Regions from separate parts of the Lysinibacillus sp. FSL M8-0337 genome, predicted to be linked through region 3. Evidence: riboswitches for the same ligand, from Rfam matches in the RefSeq annotation. Region 3 holds a riboswitch; each other region holds the start of a gene.
The links. Region 3 has a riboswitch for cobalamin ahead of MKY08_RS02300 (ABC transporter substrate-binding protein). Riboswitches for the same ligand answer to the same signal wherever they lie in the genome.

Region 1: another riboswitch for cobalamin. It lies ahead of MKY08_RS11690 (ABC transporter substrate-binding protein); the one in region 3 lies ahead of MKY08_RS02300 (ABC transporter substrate-binding protein).
Region 2: another riboswitch for cobalamin. It lies ahead of MKY08_RS12265 (ribonucleoside-diphosphate reductase subunit alpha); the one in region 3 lies ahead of MKY08_RS02300 (ABC transporter substrate-binding protein).

The regions. Positions count from the first base shown of each region.
Region 1 covers NZ_CP151996.1:2,468,826-2,474,860, reverse strand. Annotated here, with positions in the region: gene MKY08_RS11695 (TetM/TetW/TetO/TetS family tetracycline resistance ribosomal protection protein) at 44-1,981, opposite strand; cobalamin riboswitch at 2,161-2,347, shown strand; gene MKY08_RS11690 (ABC transporter substrate-binding protein) at 2,510-3,505, shown strand; gene MKY08_RS11685 (precorrin-3B methylase) at 3,544-4,218, shown strand; gene MKY08_RS11680 (hypothetical protein) at 4,449-4,652, shown strand; gene MKY08_RS11675 (MBL fold metallo-hydrolase) at 4,852-5,691, shown strand; gene MKY08_RS11670 (DUF2243 domain-containing protein) at 5,857-6,035, shown strand, end outside.
Region 2 covers NZ_CP151996.1:2,576,580-2,582,614, reverse strand. Annotated here, with positions in the region: gene cobS (adenosylcobinamide-GDP ribazoletransferase) at 185-961, shown strand; gene MKY08_RS12285 (histidine phosphatase family protein) at 934-1,530, shown strand; gene MKY08_RS12280 (bifunctional adenosylcobinamide kinase/adenosylcobinamide-phosphate guanylyltransferase) at 1,482-1,874, shown strand; gene MKY08_RS12275 (ECF transporter S component) at 1,909-2,403, shown strand; gene MKY08_RS12270 (hypothetical protein) at 2,400-3,086, shown strand; cobalamin riboswitch at 3,194-3,382, shown strand; gene MKY08_RS12265 (ribonucleoside-diphosphate reductase subunit alpha) at 3,543-5,756, shown strand; gene MKY08_RS12260 (ribonucleotide-diphosphate reductase subunit beta) at 5,769-6,035, shown strand, end outside.
Region 3 covers NZ_CP151996.1:493,015-499,049, reverse strand. Annotated here, with positions in the region: gene MKY08_RS02310 (adenosylcobinamide amidohydrolase) at 1-558, opposite strand, end outside; gene MKY08_RS02305 (iron ABC transporter permease) at 555-1,556, opposite strand; gene MKY08_RS02300 (ABC transporter substrate-binding protein) at 1,553-2,518, opposite strand; cobalamin riboswitch at 2,732-2,918, opposite strand; partial or broken gene MKY08_RS02295 (IS3 family transposase) at 3,104-4,457, opposite strand; gene argS (arginine--tRNA ligase) at 4,539-6,035, opposite strand, start outside.

The DNA of each region.
Region 1 (6,035 bases), 2.0 Mb from region 3:
TTCTGTCAGAAAGGCATCGAAAAACATTCGATGCCTATTTATTTTATAGACAATGCATGGCTGCTTTTGCCTCATTCCATGGGACTGAATAGCCTTTTCCTTTCGCACAAAAAATGCTCGACGACGTATAGTCAGGATCAGCCTGTTTATTATAATTGATTTGTGCGATTATTGCCTCGCTATTATGACATCTATCATATCCATCGAATTGTAAAGATAAAGAGCCTTTGCCATTCGTGTAAGCAGCGAAAGTAGTACTATAGTGCATAAATGTAGCAACAGGTACACGCCCTGTTAAAATGACTTGCTCCTCTGACAATATCGGAGAATCAAAAGTACCATCTGCTTGTTGGATATCGTTCATCATTCGCCCAATAAAATCATTGGATGCTTTCATTTTGAAGCGGTAATAGGGCTCAAGTAAGATATTCTCCGCTTGTTCTAGCCCTTGTCTTAATGCACGGAAAGTAGCTTCCCGAAAATCTCCTCCTTCGGTATGCTTGATATGCGCTCGTCCTGTCAACAGTGTAAAACGAATATCGGTAACAGGAGAGCCAGTTAATAGACCGTGATGTTCGCGTTCAAACAAATGTTTTTCGATAAGGCGTTGGTGACCAACTGATAAATCATCAGCATGACAGGCGTTAACAAACGTATTCCCAGTTCCGCGGCTGTTCGGCTCCATGAATAAGTGTACCTCGGCATAATGTTTGAGCGGTTCGAAATGTCCGTAACCAGTTACAGTCGTTGCAATCGTCTCCATATACAAAATTTGAGGCTTATCAAAGGTAATATCAAGTGAAAAGCGATTTTTTAAAACTTCAGCAAGTACTTCAAGTTGTATGACACCCATAATATGTACATGAATTTCTTGGAATTTTTCCTGCCAAACGACTCGTAACGACGGCTCCTCGGCTTCGAGTAAGCGAAAAATCTGTAAAATTTCCTTTATATGCTGTTGCCCTTCATACAGTACTTTTGCTTGTAATGTAGGCACAAGTTCATAAGGTTTAGGGATTATTGTACTTCCTAAAATGTCCCCAATCTTCGCTAGGCTAAGCCCTTTCACTGCAAAAATGTCTCCTGCTTGCACAACTTGGGTTGTAAGAAAACGGCGCCCATTATACAACCTAATTTCTGTTATTTTTTCCGTAACATCGCCAAATGAAAAGTCATCGCGAGTATGCAATGTTCCTTGTAAAGCTTTTATAAAAGTTAAGCGTTGTGTGCCATCATGGCGAATTTTAAAGACTTCTCCTTGAAAGGGTGCTTGAAGGTCGAAGTGTGTCTCTGTCAGGAGGGGAAGCTGTGATACAAATTCCTTGATTCCAAAATCTTTTAAAGCAGCACCAACAAAGCAGGGAAATGCTCGCTCTTCTTTAATCATCTTTTGTAACTGTAACAGGCACGTTGAGGCATCGAGTGTATCTGTTAAAAAGGCCTCGAGAAGGTGATCATCGCGCTCGGCTAGCCACTCAGCAATATAGCTTTGTATAAAATCTTTACGTAATGGGGCATCGATTAACAGGATGTTGTCAGAACAATCCTTTTGTAGTTGGTTTATAACCACATTGATATCCGCCCCTTCACGGTCTATTTTATTAATAAAGAAAAAGGTGGGTATATGGTATTGACGGAGCAACTGCCAAACTGTTTCTGTATGACCTTGTACACCCTCTACAGCACTGACAATAATGATGGCGTAATCCATTACACGTATGGCACGTTCCATCTCAGGTGAAAAGTCTACATGTCCAGGTGTGTCAATCAGCGTATATGTATCATTTTCTATTTGCATCCGTCCTTGTTCCGCAAAAATGGTAATTCCTCGGGCTTGTTCAATTGCATGATTATCTAAAAATGTATCTTGATGATCGACTCTTCCACGAGATTGGATACTATTTGTGTGAAATAATAATTGCTCACAAAAAGTTGTTTTTCCTGCATCGACATGTGCGAGTACACCAATCGTTTTATACATAAAAAATCCTCATTTCTAATGTAGTCTCTATTCATTGTACCAGAATGATCGCTCAAACATTTCGTGACAAATAGTTCGCTTTCATGTTTAAATAGTGATAGTTTATTAACAAGTATCATTTATGGATTTTTTTGTGTGATTGAAATCAAAAATACCTTCTGCTAGTCTATTTTTATAACTAAAAACTGCTATATATTGGTGCAAATGGCTTTAGTCATTTGCTTAAAAGGGAAATCGGTGAAATTCCGATGCTGTCCCGCAACTGTAAATGGGGAGTTTATACAATAGTCACTGTAGTTGAACTATGGGAAGACGTATAAGCGATGAACCTAAGCCAGGATACCTGCCAATATGTATTTTTTACTTAACACCACGAGGATGGTGATAGTGATTGTTTAAATACCCAATGTATTTATCACTATGTCACCCTCTTGGAAACAAGGGGGTTTTTTTATGTGCTAGTAGCAAGGAAATCATTAATTTCTTCCTATACAAATCCAATTACATAATTAAAGGAGAAATGGAACCATGAACAAATGGAAAGGCATGTGGCTAGTTGTTGCCATTGCGATTATAAGCATTTTAGGAGCTTGTAGTGCGAAAGACAACTCGGAAAGTGCTACACAAAGTGAGCATATCGACCCTGCACAAAGCGAGGCGACAGAAGTAACCATTGACAATAATGGTACTACACAAGTTTATACAGAGGCACCAAAAAAGGCGATTAGTTTAAATCAGCATGTAACGGAAATTATGTTAGCTTTAGGCTTAGAAGATTCAATGGTTGGTACAGCCTATTTAGATGATAAAATTTATGAACCTTTACAAGCTGCCTACGATAAAGTACCAGTAATAGCAGAGCAGTACCCAACAAAAGAACAAGTGATAGATAGTGAAGCCGATTTTTTATACGCTGGATGGAAAAGTGGCTTTAGTGAAAAGGGTGTTGGTACACCAGAAGAATTAGAGACACTTGGTATCCACACATATTTACATCATTCTTCAAGTATAACGAAACCGACGCTAGATGATATTTTTATGGATATTCGCAATATCGCAAAAATTTTCCGTGTTGAAGATCGAGGAGAGGCATTAGTCGATCAAATGACAAAAGATGTTGATGCAGTGCGTGCAAAGTTACCGCAAGGAGAAAAGGAGCTACGTGTGCTTGTCTATGATAGTGGGGATAAGGAAGTCTTTACTGCTGCTCAAAATTTTATGAATGAGCTTGTCACTGTCGCTGGTGGTAAAAACATTTTTGGTGAAGTTGAATCTGGATGGACAACTGTCTCAAAAGAAGATACAGTAGAACGCAACCCGGAGGTAATTGTCGTGATTGATTATGGTTCTCAAAGTGCTGAAGACAAAATACATTTCCTGAAAAATGATCCTGCATTAAAGGAAACAGATGCTGTGCACAATGAGCGTTTTGTTATATTACCGCTTTCAGCTGCTTCAGAAGGGGTTCGTGCGGCAGAGGCTATCAAAATTTTGGCTAAAGGATTCTATCCAGAAAATTTTTAATAACTTTAGAGACTAGCGAGATTTAAGGAGAATAAAAAATGAATGCATTTCGTTCAAATATACCAGAACGTACATTTGAAAAATTAAATATAGATGGTCAATTTACTCGTCTCGCAGTAAGTCCGGGTATTATTAATAAACATTATACACCCGAGCAATTTCAAAAAATAGCAGAAGTCGTAGGGGACAGTGGAGCCATTAAATATTCAGCATCCTATTGTATATTGTTGTCCATTCCTACGCGAACAGTTCAAGACGTTATAAGTGAACTGCAAGAAGTGGGCTTATATATTTCACCATCAGGCTCCATTGTTGCGTTCAAGGCTTGTGATTTTTGTGATGGAGAGCGAATGGAAGTGGCCGAGATTGCAGAACAATTATACATTGAGTTGCAGGGACAAAAGGTGCCATCAACATTGCGGTTAAATGTCAATGGCTGTGCGTCAGCTTGCTATAATGCTGTCTATGATGATATTGGACTTGTCTATCAAAAAGATAGCTTCGATGTTTATTTAGGGGCTATTCCAGTGGGGGCAAAAGCACAGGCGGGGACATTATTTGCTAAAGGCGTTTCGGTGCAAAAAATAGCAAACTTTTTACAGCATATTATTGCGCTTTATCAACAACATGCACGTCCAAATGAGCCTTTCTATAAATTTTATCGCAGAACGAATACCGCCGAATATTGGCAAACAATGCATAATGTGAAATAAAGTAAGGCTATCCATGACATAGTTTGTATGCGATGACCGTATCGCTATCTATAATTATAGATATAGCCTATGGAGCGAAGAGTGGGAAGCAACTTGTAATTAAGTGTTAGATTGACTGATGTCAATTTAACACTTTTTCTTAAATTGGACATATATACCGACAGCTTAGTTGAATAAAACGTATGCCATGTGCTCACGATAAGTCGATTACATTTTAAGGGGATGTAGAAATGTTTAATCGTTTATCAGCACAAAATGGTGTGTTTCGATTACCACCAATACAGCGGAAAAATAATAAGGAGTTAGATGTTGCTATTGCAGATCTTGAAGCAAGAGGATTTCGTTTAGTAAGGCGTGGAATTCAAAATGATAAAAAACGATTCCATTCATCATACAATAAAGTTTGGGCTATTATGGAAAAATTGATGACTTGAAATATAGGGAAAAATAACAAAAAGCTGCTTTGATTTCTCTCAGCAGCCCTATAAGTAGTGAAACACTACGAACTTATATTTTGTCTTTTTCTTGTCTTTCTATACTTAAAATCATGCATAGACATGATGAAAGAGTAACAAACGATTTTTAATGATGGTAACTGTTACGAAAAGAAAAATATAAGAGAAGGTGGTTATTATGGAGGAAAATTTAAACTATGGAGAAGATTATAAATATATTCCTGCTACATCTGTTAGAAGTGGAGTTGGAATAGAAGTATTAGATGATGTATATATGTATACAGTTCAAATTGTCAATATCGTGCTATACGGGTATCCACATACGAATGAATTTGTATTAATTGATGCTGGCATGCCAAAAAGTGCAGAGGAGATTATTTCCGTAGTTGAAGAGCGGTTTGGCGATGATTGTCAGCCTAAAGCAATAATTTTGACACACGGACATTTTGATCATGTTGGAAGTATTATTGAATTAATAAAGCATTGGCATGTACCTGTCTATGCACATCGTTTAGAACTTCCCTATTTAACTGGAAAACAAAACTATCCAAATCCAGACCCTGCTGTTAGCAATGGGTGGGTAGCGAAAATGTCACCTTTTTTTCCACATGAAGCGATTAATTTAGGGGGAAATATAAAAGAAATTCCTGCTGATGGTAGCATTCCTTATATGCCTGGTTTTCGTTGGATTCACACGCCAGGACATACACCAGGACATCTATCTTTATTTAGAGAGGAAGATCGCACACTAATTGTTGGGGATGCTTTTGTTACGGTAAAACAAGAGTCACTTTATAAAGTGCTGACGCAACAAAAAGAGATAAGTGGACCGCCTCAATATTTTACAACTGATTGGTCTGCTGCCAAAGAGTCAGTTGAAAAGTTAGCAGCATTAAAGCCTAATGTAATGATTACTGGTCATGGTTTACCAATGGTTGGTGACGAATTGAGTGAAGCACTGCGAAATTTAGTGAATGATTTCAATCAAATTGCTCTGCCTAAGTATTATCAGAATTAAGTGATAGGTCCCTAAAGCTTAAAGATTTTAGGGGCTTTTATTAGTGCCAAATCATTCATTTCATTTGTACTGAGGTGTAATCGCTGTGACATTAGGGAATAATAACACAAACTATTAGAGAAAGAAGGAATGATTATAAAAAAACATGATGAGAATAATCGTTCAATGCTAAAAAATGGACATCCTTACGCACAGCGAAATGTCTGGTCAGGGTTTCTTTTCGGTATAGGATTAGTAGCATTTATTGATGAAACATTTTTTCACCAACTATTACGCTGGCATCACTTTTACGATAAATCGACAACTGAAATTGGTTTAATATCGGACGGCTTTTTCCACGCATT
Region 2 (6,035 bases), 2.1 Mb from region 3:
GTGATTGACACGCAAAAAGAAGCGAACGGGAATTTCTAGAAGGCACGTAGCATGGGAGATGACTTTACGTTGCTCCTGTAAACGTTTGCTTTTCGTGTCCTATTGGCAATGAGTCTTCTAGATTTTTTAATTTTCGCATGAATAAAAATTGGTTGAGATAACACGAAAGAAAGAAGGCAAGGCGATGAAAACTATATGGCACAGTGTATTGCTGGGATTTCAATTTTTTACAGTTTTGCCTGTACATAAAGAAATTCCGTTATCTAAACGGACAATTACTGGAATGTTTGCATTTTTACCTTGGATAGGTGCGCTGATGGGAGCTGTTGTTGCAGCGATAATCTACTGTTTAACACAATGGACAGCCAGCAGTGAAGTCCTCTTAACATTTATGATTATCGGTTTATTTGCATTATTTACAGGAGGCTTGCATCTAGACGGTTTTATCGATATGGGAGATGCTTATTTTTCTTATCGCGATCGCGACAAGCGACTTGAAATTTTAGATGATCCGCGAGTTGGGGCATTTGGTGTACTATCTGTGTTATTTCTAGTGTTAGGAAAATTCGTTGTGCTACATGAACTTTTTGTACAGAACAAACTTTCATTATGGATGCTTGTCTTTATCCCTTTATTGACACGTGTAGGAATGAGTTTCTATTTTCTATCGTTACAATGTTCGAAGGAAAAAGGACTTGCTTATTTTTTTAAAACACATATACATCATCGTTTACTGATAAGCTTGATGTTCCTTACGCTTATACTTGCTTATTGTGGTGTGTTCGTAGTTTTAAGCTTTTCAATGGTGCCATTGCTATTAATGGTCGTTTTAGTCATAGCATTTGTATTGTTTCGGCAGTTTACAGTGCGTAATTTTGGCGGAGTTTCTGGGGACTTGCTAGGTGCTTCAATCGAAGGAATGGAGGTTGTGCTATGGGTGACATTGTTACTGTTCGTTTAATGAGACATGCACCAACAAAAGAAAATGTGGAAAAGCGTTATATTGGCTGGACAGATTCTTCCTTAGCACATGCGTCGGTGCTTCCAATAGTCAATGATTCTGTCAGAAAAGTATATGGCAGTGATTTACGTCGTTGTCAAGAAACAGCGAAATGTTATTTTCCACAAGCTAGCTATATAGCCGATGCGAGATTTCGAGAGACGAATTTTGGTGATTTTGAAGGCAAAACATATGACCAATTAAAGACAGATTCTCGGTACCGTAGATGGTTAGATGACCCAATGAAAAATGCGCCACCAAAAGGTGAAAGATTTGATCAGTTTTGTGAGCGAGTAGTCGCAGGTTTTTTAGCGTTACCAAAAGATGAGGATGACTATTATCTCGTTGTTCATGGTGGGGTGGTGCGAGCGTTACTTGTTGCATTTGCTCCACAACAAGAGGCTTTTTGGTCATATCAAGTACCCCATAATCGCCTATTTACGCTAACGTTTTCCCGAGCAGCTTGGAAGGAGGGAGCTAGATGCATGTCTTTATCGGAGGAGCCTATAACGGAAAAACCGCTTATGTAGAGCGATTACTAAAAGATTATCACTATACGATAATTGATGGCGAACTACCAGATGTTGCACCTGATTGTGATGCACTAATTATTAAAAATTTAGAACAATGGCTCGTAAAACGCAATTTGGAGGAAGATGAAGCCATTATCCATCACATTTTGACAACACTTAAAAGCCTTGAAAAAAACTGTGTAGTGTATATGATTGTAACCGATATGGGACGTGGTGTTGTACCGATGGAAAAGCAAGCAAGACTATTGCGTGACACGTGTGGTCGCTTGTATCAGGCGTTATTTGCAGAAGCAAAACAAGTAAATCGTATTTGGTATGGCATTGCAGAACGTATTAAATAAACGAGGAGAATACTTGTAGAAAAGAGGAAATGGAATGAATCGACAAAAATTAATGAGTTTGACATTAACAGCCATGGTTGCGGCGATTTGTGCAGTTGGGGCAGTTATTAAAATTCCGTCTTTTGTATCATCGGCGGCACTCGACTCAGCGCCAGCATTTTTAAGCGTTGCATTTTTATCGCCTGTATTGGCAGGAGTAGCAGGGTTAATCGGTCATTTGATTACAGCACTGACATCTGGTTTTCAGCTTGGACCATTGCATCTTATTATTGCGGCCGAAATGTTTATTGTTGTATGGCTATTCGGTGTGATGCACAAAAAAGGTATGCATTTTTGGAAATGGCCGGTTGCGCTTATATTGAACGGTGTGATCGCACCACTCCCATTTTATTTCATCATTAGTCCAGCGTTTTTCTGGGGCTCATTAGCGAGTATTTTCATGGCAACTGTCATCAATTTATTGATTGTCGCTGTCGTGATGCCAATACTCTCGAAAGTGTTTGTTCGTAAGGCAGGGCGAGCAAATTGAGAAATGCAGTAAAAATAGGGAATCTGATTGTTACAACAGATAATGCTGCTGCCATCGGAGAAAAACCTCAAGATGTCGTATCGGCTCCGGATACATTAACGGCCTATTTAACTGGGCGCGTCACTTTTCTAGAACAGCTTGCAGGCGATGCTCTACCCAGTCATATTATTCTTGCCAACTTTTCAGGTGATGAGGCGTGGTCTCGTTATGTCGTAGGACTTGCGCAAGTTTTTGAAGAAGCAGGTCTACCATGTCCACCTGTAAATGGCAGTTCAGAATCCAATATGCCGACAGTGCAATCGGGATTATCTGTAACCATGTTAGGTGAAATACAAACAAGGTCGCCATTTGTTCGTGACAACCTGATTTGGTATACGTATGGACTGCCACTCGTTGGCAATGAAGTGCTTGCGCAGCCTGAAGATGTGGCCCAACTACAACCCATTTACCAAGCTTGGCGCGAGGAAATTGTGCAACAAGTTTGGCCGGTAGGTTCTCAAGGCTTACAAGCAGAATTTTCAAGACTTTTTGGGCAGCAACAAATTAAAAGTTCGTTGGATGTAGGAAAAACAGCAGGGCCATGTGCGGTAATTTTACTAGGAATCAATCCAGAAAAAGAGCAACTGGCACAAAAAATTTTTACTAGAAATTTTGAGAAACTGCGTAAAACTGCATTGGAATAGGGCTTGCTTCGAGCAAAAGTAGCGTTTACGAGAATACAAGGGGCAAAACGCCTATTGAAACGTTAAACACAATATGTTAGATTTGTTTAGGAGTTAAAACACTATATATAGTATATTGGACAAGCGGTACCAGTATGGTTTAAAAGGGAATTCGGAAATAGAGATATCTAAAGCCGAAGCTGTCCCCGCAACTGTAAGTGCTGACAAATAATTAGGATGCCACTGTGAAAGAACGGGAAGGCAATTATTTGAAGGAAGCATGAGCCAGGAGACCTGCCGAGTTGTTCAAGACAGCAACACATCTTCGGGGATTGAGAAGTGGAGGCGAGAGATTTGTCCACTTCGATGTGTACATGTCCTTCATTTCCATTTCCGATTTTACAGCGATTACGCAACCGAAACATGGTGTGTAATCGCTTTTTTGTGTGCGCTGATAGAAAGGGAGAGAATGGGAATATGACAATTCAAATCGAACAACAGATGGCTAAGTTAAAGAAAAGTTACACAGAGGAGGAGCTTGAAAGCTTTGTAAGATTATCGGATAGATGGCTACGAAAAAATGACAATGCTACATTTGAAGCTTGGGCGGATGCGATGATTTTACAAACACTTAGTCTTATTGATGAGGAAGAGCCATATTGGACATTTGTTGCTGCCCAAATTTACTTAGAAAAATTGTATGATCAATTTGCTACCCGTCGTGGCGTTGGGGTGGAAGATGTCTATAAGGTATTTCCAGAGCAACTTGCTCGCTATACCGAGGCAGGGCTTTATCATGACTGTTTAACGACGAAGTATAGTGAACTAGAGCTAGTCGAGCTTGCGTCTTATCTTGAACAGAGTCGTGATGAACTGTTTACGTATATCGGTTTAAAAACGTTAATGGACCGCTATGTTGTGCGTGATTATACAAAAACACCTGTAGAATTACCGCAAGAGCGTTGGATGGTCATTGCAATGACATTGATGCAAGATGAAACGGAAAACCGCTTAGAAAAAGTACGAGAATCGTATTGGGCGATGAGTAATTTATATATGACGGTTGCAACACCGACATTGTCAAATGCCGGAAAAACACATGGCCAGCTTTCAAGCTGCTTTATTGATACGGTAGATGATAGTTTACAAAGTATTTATGATACGAACACAGATGTTGCAACATTATCGAAATACGGGGGCGGTATAGGCGTTTACATGGGAAAAATCCGTAGTCGCGGCTCCTCTATTAAAGGGTTTAAAGGCGCATCTAGTGGAGTACTGCCTTGGATCAAACAGCTCAATAATACAGCGGTGTCAGTGGATCAGCTTGGTCAACGCCAAGGCGCAATCGCTGTTTATTTAGATGTTTGGCATAAAGATGTCTTTACGTTTTTAGATTTACGTTTAAATAATGGAGACGAACGATTACGCGCACATGATATTTTCACTGGTTTATGTTTACCAGATATTTTTATGGAAGCAGTCGAAGCGCGTGGAGAGTGGCATTTATTTGACCCACATGAAGTACGTGAGGTAATGGGCTTCTCACTCGAAGATTGTTATGATGAGCAAAAAGGACAAGGCTCTTTCCGAGATAAATATGCGTCGTGCATTGCCAATCCACTATTAAGTCGAGAAGTGGTGCCCGCAATCGATATTATGAAGCGTATTATGCGTTCACAGTTGGAAACAGGTGTACCATTTATGTTTTACCGCGATGAAGTAAATCGCATGAATCCAAATAAGCACGAAGGGATGATTTATAGTTCAAATTTATGTACTGAAATTTTCCAAAACATGTCGCCAACGCAATTCGAATCCATTACGTTAGAAGATGATGTGATTGTGACACGTCGTAAGCCTGGAGATTTTGTTGTATGTAATTTATCTTCTGTCAATTTAGGGAAGGCTGTTCCGGCTGGTGTGTTAGAGCGTTTAATACCGATTCAAGTGCGCATGTTAGATAATGTCATTGCCTTAAATACTATTCCTGTGAAACAAGCGGAGCGTACTAATGCTCGTTATCGTGGAATTGGGCTAGGGACATTTGGTTGGCATCATTTACTTGCCTTGAAGGAAATTCAATGGGAGTCGGATGAGGCAGTTGACTATGCTGATAAATTATACGAGCATATTGCATACTTAACGATTCGTGCATCGAGTGCACTTGCGCGAGAAAAAGGAGCTTACCCATTATTTGAGGGCTCTGACTGGCAAACAGGTGCTTATTTTGACAAGCGTAGCTACAACAGTGACAAGTGGCAAGCATTGCGTGCGGATGTCGCGAATTATGGAATGCGCAATGGGTATGTAATGGCAGTAGCACCAAATTCATCGACATCTATTTTGGCAGGCAGTACGGCAACGATTGATCCGATTTTCCAAAAGAGTTACTCCGAGGAGAAAAAGGATTACAAAATTCCTGTTACAGTACCGGACTTATCACCCGTAACGACTTGGTATTATAAGTCTGCTTACTTTATTGATCAAAACTGGACGATTAAACAAAATGCAGCACGTGCCCGTCATATTGACCAAGGCATATCGCTTAATTTATATGTGCAAAATACGATTCAGGCAAAAGACTTACTTGCTTTACATCTTAATGCTTGGGCAAGTGGCGTGAAAACGACTTATTATGTGCGTTCAACATCCGTTGAATTGCTAGAATGTGAGTCTTGTGCGAGCTAGGAGGAATAGAAAATGACAACAATTACGAAACGAAAAATGATGGATAAGGAGGCGCCAAACCGTTCGACAGCCATTGTGAACGGGCGCTCTTCTAATATTTTAAACTGGGATGATGTGCGTTTTAGTTGGGCGTACCCAAAATATAAAAAAATGCTTGGGAACTTTTGGACACCTTTTGAGATTAATATGAGCAATGATGTCAAACAATTTCCAACTTTATCAGCGGATGAACAGGAATCATTTTTGAAAATTATTGGTTTACTAGCGCTCTTAGACAGT
Region 3 (6,035 bases):
GATTGCTTCTTTGCGCACCATATCCAATAGTTGACGTTGATGAGCAATATCTAAGTGATTGGTCGGCTCATCTAGCAATAATACTTCTGCTGTTTGCGCCAAAGCTTGCGCAACAAAAACCCGTTGTTGCTCGCCACCCGATAGAAACTCCATCGATGTATGCTCATAGCGTGCTACCCCTGTTTGGTCCATAGCATATTGAACAGCTCGTTCATCTTGCTCTGACCAATTGGAAAAAAAGCCAGTTTGATGCGGATAACGACCGAGCGATACCGCTTCCCGCACGGTATTTGAAAATGCATTGGCATGTAATTGTGGTAAGACGGCCATCTTTTTCGCCAGCGCGCGCGGGCTATAGTGTTTAATATTTTTGCCATCTAAAAAAACCGTTCCTGCTGTTGCAGGCAATAGGCCGCTAATGACTTTCAATAATGTCGATTTGCCACTACCATTCGGTCCTAAAATGCCAAGGATTTTCCCCTTTTCAACGGTAAAGCTAACATCTTTGACGATAGGTACGTCCTCATAGCCACCCGATAGGTGTTCGACGATAATCATACACGTACCCCCTTGCTTCTACGTTGCTTATAGAAAATATAAGAAAAGACAGGCGCACCAATAAATGCAGTAATAACGCCTATTGGTAATTCACGTGGGATAATGATTGTCCGCGCCACTAAATCACAAATAATTAACAATGTTGCGCCATTGATAAATGATAACGGCAATAGATGACGGTGATCCGAACCCCAAACCATACGTGTCATATGTGGCACAACTAAACCGACAAAACCGATTGTTCCAGAAACAGCAACAGCCGCACCAGTCAGCATGGAGCCCCCTACTAAAATTAAATATTTACTACGCTTTACATTGACACCTAAATGCTTCGCACGTTCTTCTCCGTATAATAGAACATTGAGCTCTCGTCTTTGCGTCCACAGAATAGCAGAACCTATAACAACAAATGGTGTAATCATCTGCACATACGGCCAGCCCCGCATTGATACTGAACCAAGCAACCAGCCTATCACTTGGCGGAGCTCTTCACCTGATAATGCAATCATTAAGGAAATAAGAGACCCTAAAAAAGAACTAAAAATAACCCCTGTTAAAATAAGTGTTTCCATTTTCAGTGCGCGGTCGACTATTCTGGCAAAGCTCATGACAGCTACCATTGTTAGTACCGCACCCACCATACTAAGCGTTGGTAATGCATACAGTCCGACAACAGGCATCGAGATACCAAAAAATAATGTCACCACAGCACCTACTGACGCTCCCGAAGATACACCTAGCGTATAAGGATCTGCCAATGGATTCTTTAACAATCCTTGGAAGGCTGCCCCTGCAATCGCCAACGATGCGCCAACAAGTCCTGCCAGCAATACGCGTGGCAACCTAATTTTCCATAAAATATTAGCGGCTGTTTCATCTGCCGCCCTATTCCAAAATACTTCAAATGGAATATGAACCGAGCCTATTGATACGCCACACCAGATGCTAACAAGAAGTAACGTAATGGCTGTAATATAGGCTAAAAATGCTCTACTCACTCGAAAGCCTCTGGATAGATAGCTTTCGCTAACTCTTCAAGCCCATCTGCTAAACGCGGGCCTTGACGACTTGTTAAATTTTCATCTACTTGTACAATTGCTTTATTTTTTACAGCTGTAATAGAATCAAAGCCTGCACGTTGTGGAATTTTCGTTAAAATATTTGGCACATAATCGTATGTGACAACGATGACATCTGGATTTTTTGTAATAATTTGCTCCGCATCAATTTTGAACCAACCAGTTGTATCAGCTGCAATATTTTCAGCATGAATCATATTTAGCATTTCCTGCATAAATGTATCCTTACCAGGTGTGTAGATTTCAGGCTCATCTGACGTTTCGACAAAGACTTTCTTTGGTTCCACATCTTGCAATTTCGCTTGGATTTCTTCCACTTTGACTTTCATATTAGCAATAATTTTTTGTGCCTCCGGTAACTTACCAGTTGCGCGTCCTAATTGCTCAATCGTCGTATAAGTTTCATTAAAATCGCTTGCATTCGCCACTACAAATACCTTTACACCCGCTGCTTCAAGCTGATCCATCGCTCCATCTAAAGAAGCCATTCCTGATTCATGAGCAAACACAATATCTGGCTGTAAGGCGATAATTTGTTCAATATTGAATTCCATACTTCCGACTTTTTCTTTTTTAGCTGCCTCCGGTGGATAATCATCATAATCATTGACGCCGACAATTTCATCATCTAGGCCAAGCCCAAATAATATTTCTGTATTACTCGGAATAAGAGAAACAATTTTTTCAGGCGGTGCTTCTAGCACGATATCTTTGCCAGTAGCATCTTTTATTGTCACTGGAAATGTTGCTTCTTCTTGTTTGGTTACTTGTTGCTCCTGCTGTTCTGATGTAGATTGCTCGTTTTTCGGTTGTGCTCCACATGCTGCAAGTAAACCCATTGCCAAAAATGCTGATAATCCTATCTTCCAATACTTTTTCATTGAGAATCCTCCTTAGATTGTATGTGCATTTTTTAGCTCTGTTAACTTGATTGATCGATAGTATGTTGATTGTCATTATTAAATATGGGGATTGCTCACCTTTTATTTTCAATGGTTATCGATAGTCGCCTTACAAAACATAAAAAAAGCCCTCGTCCATTTAACGAGAGGCGGGCTTGCACAAAAAACCACCATCCTATCCTCGTAGGCTGAAATGTAATGTTCTATAAAGGCAGGTCTCCTGGCTCGTGCTCCAAATGCTTTTTCATGCCTTCCCAAAATAACTTTCAGTGGCATCCATTGAAAAAACTCACACTTACAGTGGCGGGACCGCATCGGAATTACACCGATTTCCCTTTTCACTTTACTTAAGTAAAGAACCTTTATAATATTCAGTTGATTTTATTATACATGAAAATAGAAATAGGGAACGATAAAAAAAGTGACACCATTCTAGGCGCTTCAAAAATTGCGTGCGTGCCTGACACGAGTGCCAGTCACTCAAACAATTTTGTTCGTAAAAACAGAAAAACCCCGACACGCAATTGTGAAGTGACCCCTAAAAGTTAGACACGGTTATTTCATTTAGGCAGCTTGGGTAAACTGAGTTCGGTATTGTACCGGACTCAGTTTTAATTTTGCCTTAATTCGTTTCGTATTGTAATACGTTATATAGTTTTCAAGTTCCAATTTAAAATGCTCAACACTTTCGAACTCCTTTAAATAAAGGAATTCCGATTTCAAAATCCCAAAGAAATTCTCCATCACCGAGTTGTCATAACAGTTGCCTTTACGTGACATACTTTGCACAATGCCTTTTGATGCAAGTGCGTGACGGTATTGCTTCATTTGATAATGCCAGCCTTGATCGGAATGCATCAGTAATTGGCGTTCCTCTGGTAACTTCTCTAATGCTTTCTCCAACATTTCTGAGACAAGTGAATACGTTGGTCGATGACCAATTGTGTAAGTAATAATTTCTCCGTTAAATAAGTCTAAAACAGGGGATAAATAGAGTTTTTCACCAAACAATTTAAACTCTGAAATATCTGTTACCCACTTTTCATTAGGGGCTTCAGCTGTAAATTTGCGGTCTAAAATATTCGGTGCGATTTTACCGACTGTCCCTTTATATGATTTATACTTTTTCATTCTGACTACGCACTTTAAACGAAGTGTTTTCATGATACGTTGTACTTTCTTATGATTCACTCTTCGTCCACGATTTGCGAGTTCATCACGAATGCGACGGTATCCGTAACGGCCTTCATGTTCGTTATAGATGGATTGAATTTCAGCCTTTAAGTCGGTATCTGGATCGGGACGATTCAGTTTCTTCACTATGTCATAATACGTACTACGTGGAATCTGTGCGAATTCGACAAGTGCCTTCACCGAGTATTTATGCCTTAATTCATAGATGACCTTTACTTTGTCTTCTTTGGTGATGTTTCTTTGGCTTGAACTAAGGCGTTCAACTTTTTTAAATACTCGTTTTCCATTTCAAGCTGCTTGATACGAGCTTGAAGTGCTTCTGGTGAGCCTTCTACTGGTGTATGTTTTGGTTGTTTATTGGTTTCTTTTTTCATGGATGGACGCCCCTTTTCCTTTGATTGAAGGGCATCGAATCCTTTTGTTTCAAACTGTTTTCGCCAATGAATAATGGACGATGGAGCTGCTATACCAAAGATAGCCGCTGTTTCTATTAAGGACGTGCCGTGCTCAATCATGAAGTTTAGTACGTCTAGTTTAAACTGTGCTGTATAGTTTGTATATGATTTTATAAACGCTTCAACACCGTTATACTCATATTGTTTAGCCCAGTTAAGAATAGCCTTATGATCTTCCCAATCGATTTAGCAATTTCATGTGAACTTTCTTTGCCTTCTAAGTATCGTAAAGCTGCTTGTAATTTTTCCTCTGCAGTATATTTAGCCATTAAAAAACTGCACCTCCAATTGTTAGATGTGTCTAACAATTGGGGTGCAGTTCAATTGTGTCGGGGTGATAAACATGTACATTACATTTTTTCTGGTGCAGATACGCCAATTAGACGTAGTGCGTTGGCAATCGTTGTACGAACAGCTGTAATCAGTGCTAAACGCGCTTCTGTTAGCTCTTTATTCGATGCATCTAACACTTTTTCAGCGTTATAGAAGCTATGGAATGCAGCTGCTGTTTCTTGAATATAGTTAGCGATACGGTGTGGTGTACGATGTTTTGCAGCATCCGCCACTACTTTCGGGAAATCACCAATTTTTTTCAATAAATCAATCTCTTTTTCAGCAGTTAACAGGCTTAAATTTGCTGTTGAAGTAGCAAAGCCTTGTTCAGTCGCTGAACGTAAAATAGAAGAAATACGTGCATGCGCATATTGTGCATAGTACACTGGGTTTTCATTTGATTGTGAAACCGCTAAGTCAAGGTCAAAGTCCATATGTGAATCACCAGCTGTTTTCACAAAGAAGTAACGCACAGCATCTAGACCAACCTCTTCCACCAGCTCACGCATCGTTACAGCATTCCCTGTACGTTTGGACATTTTGAATTTCTCGCCGTTTTTGTATAACTGCACCATTTGGATAATTTCCACTTCTAGTGTGTCACGGTCATAGCCAAGTGCTTGAATAGCCGCTTTCATACGTGGAATATAACCGTGGTGGTCTGCTCCCCAAATGTTAATTAGTTTATCGAAACCACGAACAATTTTATCCTCATGGTAAGCAATATCTGGTGTCAGATATGTGAAAGAGCCATCGTTTTTAATTAGGACACGGTCTTTATCGTCACCGAATGTTGTTGAACGGAACCAAGTCGCACCGTCCTCTTCAAATACATGACCATTCGCTTTTAATTTATCTAATGCTACTTCGATTTTGCCGTTGTCATATAATGATGTTTCAGAATACCACACATCAAAATTCACGCGGAAGTTCGCTAAGTCCGTTTTTAATTTATCTAATTCTAAAGCAAGACCATGTTGACGGAAAAATGCAAAACGTTCTTCATCTGATTTTGATAAAATCGAATCGCCATGCTCGCTCGCTAATTTACCTGCAATGTCGATAATATCTTGACCATGATAGCCATCTTCAGGCATATCAGCAGTAAGGCCTAATGCTTGCTTATAGCGCGCTTCCAGTGAATAAGCCAAGTTATTAATTTGATTACCAGCATCGTTAATATAGTACTCACGAGATACAGCATAACCAGCCATATCTAAAACATTACACAATGTATCCCCTACAGATGCTCCACGTGCATGACCTAAGTGTAGGTCGCCAGTTGGATTTGCTGAAACAAATTCAACTTGCACTTTTTCACCAGCTCCTGCGTTTGAACGACCATAATCAGCACCTTGTTCAAGGATAGCTGTTACAACACCTGTTAAGAAATCTTTACGAACCGTTATATTCATAAAACCAGGACCTGCGATGTCGATTTTTTCGATATCAGTTCCTGCTGTTTCAAGGTTTTCTAAAATTGCCTCTGCAATTGCACGCGGTGGCTTTTTCGC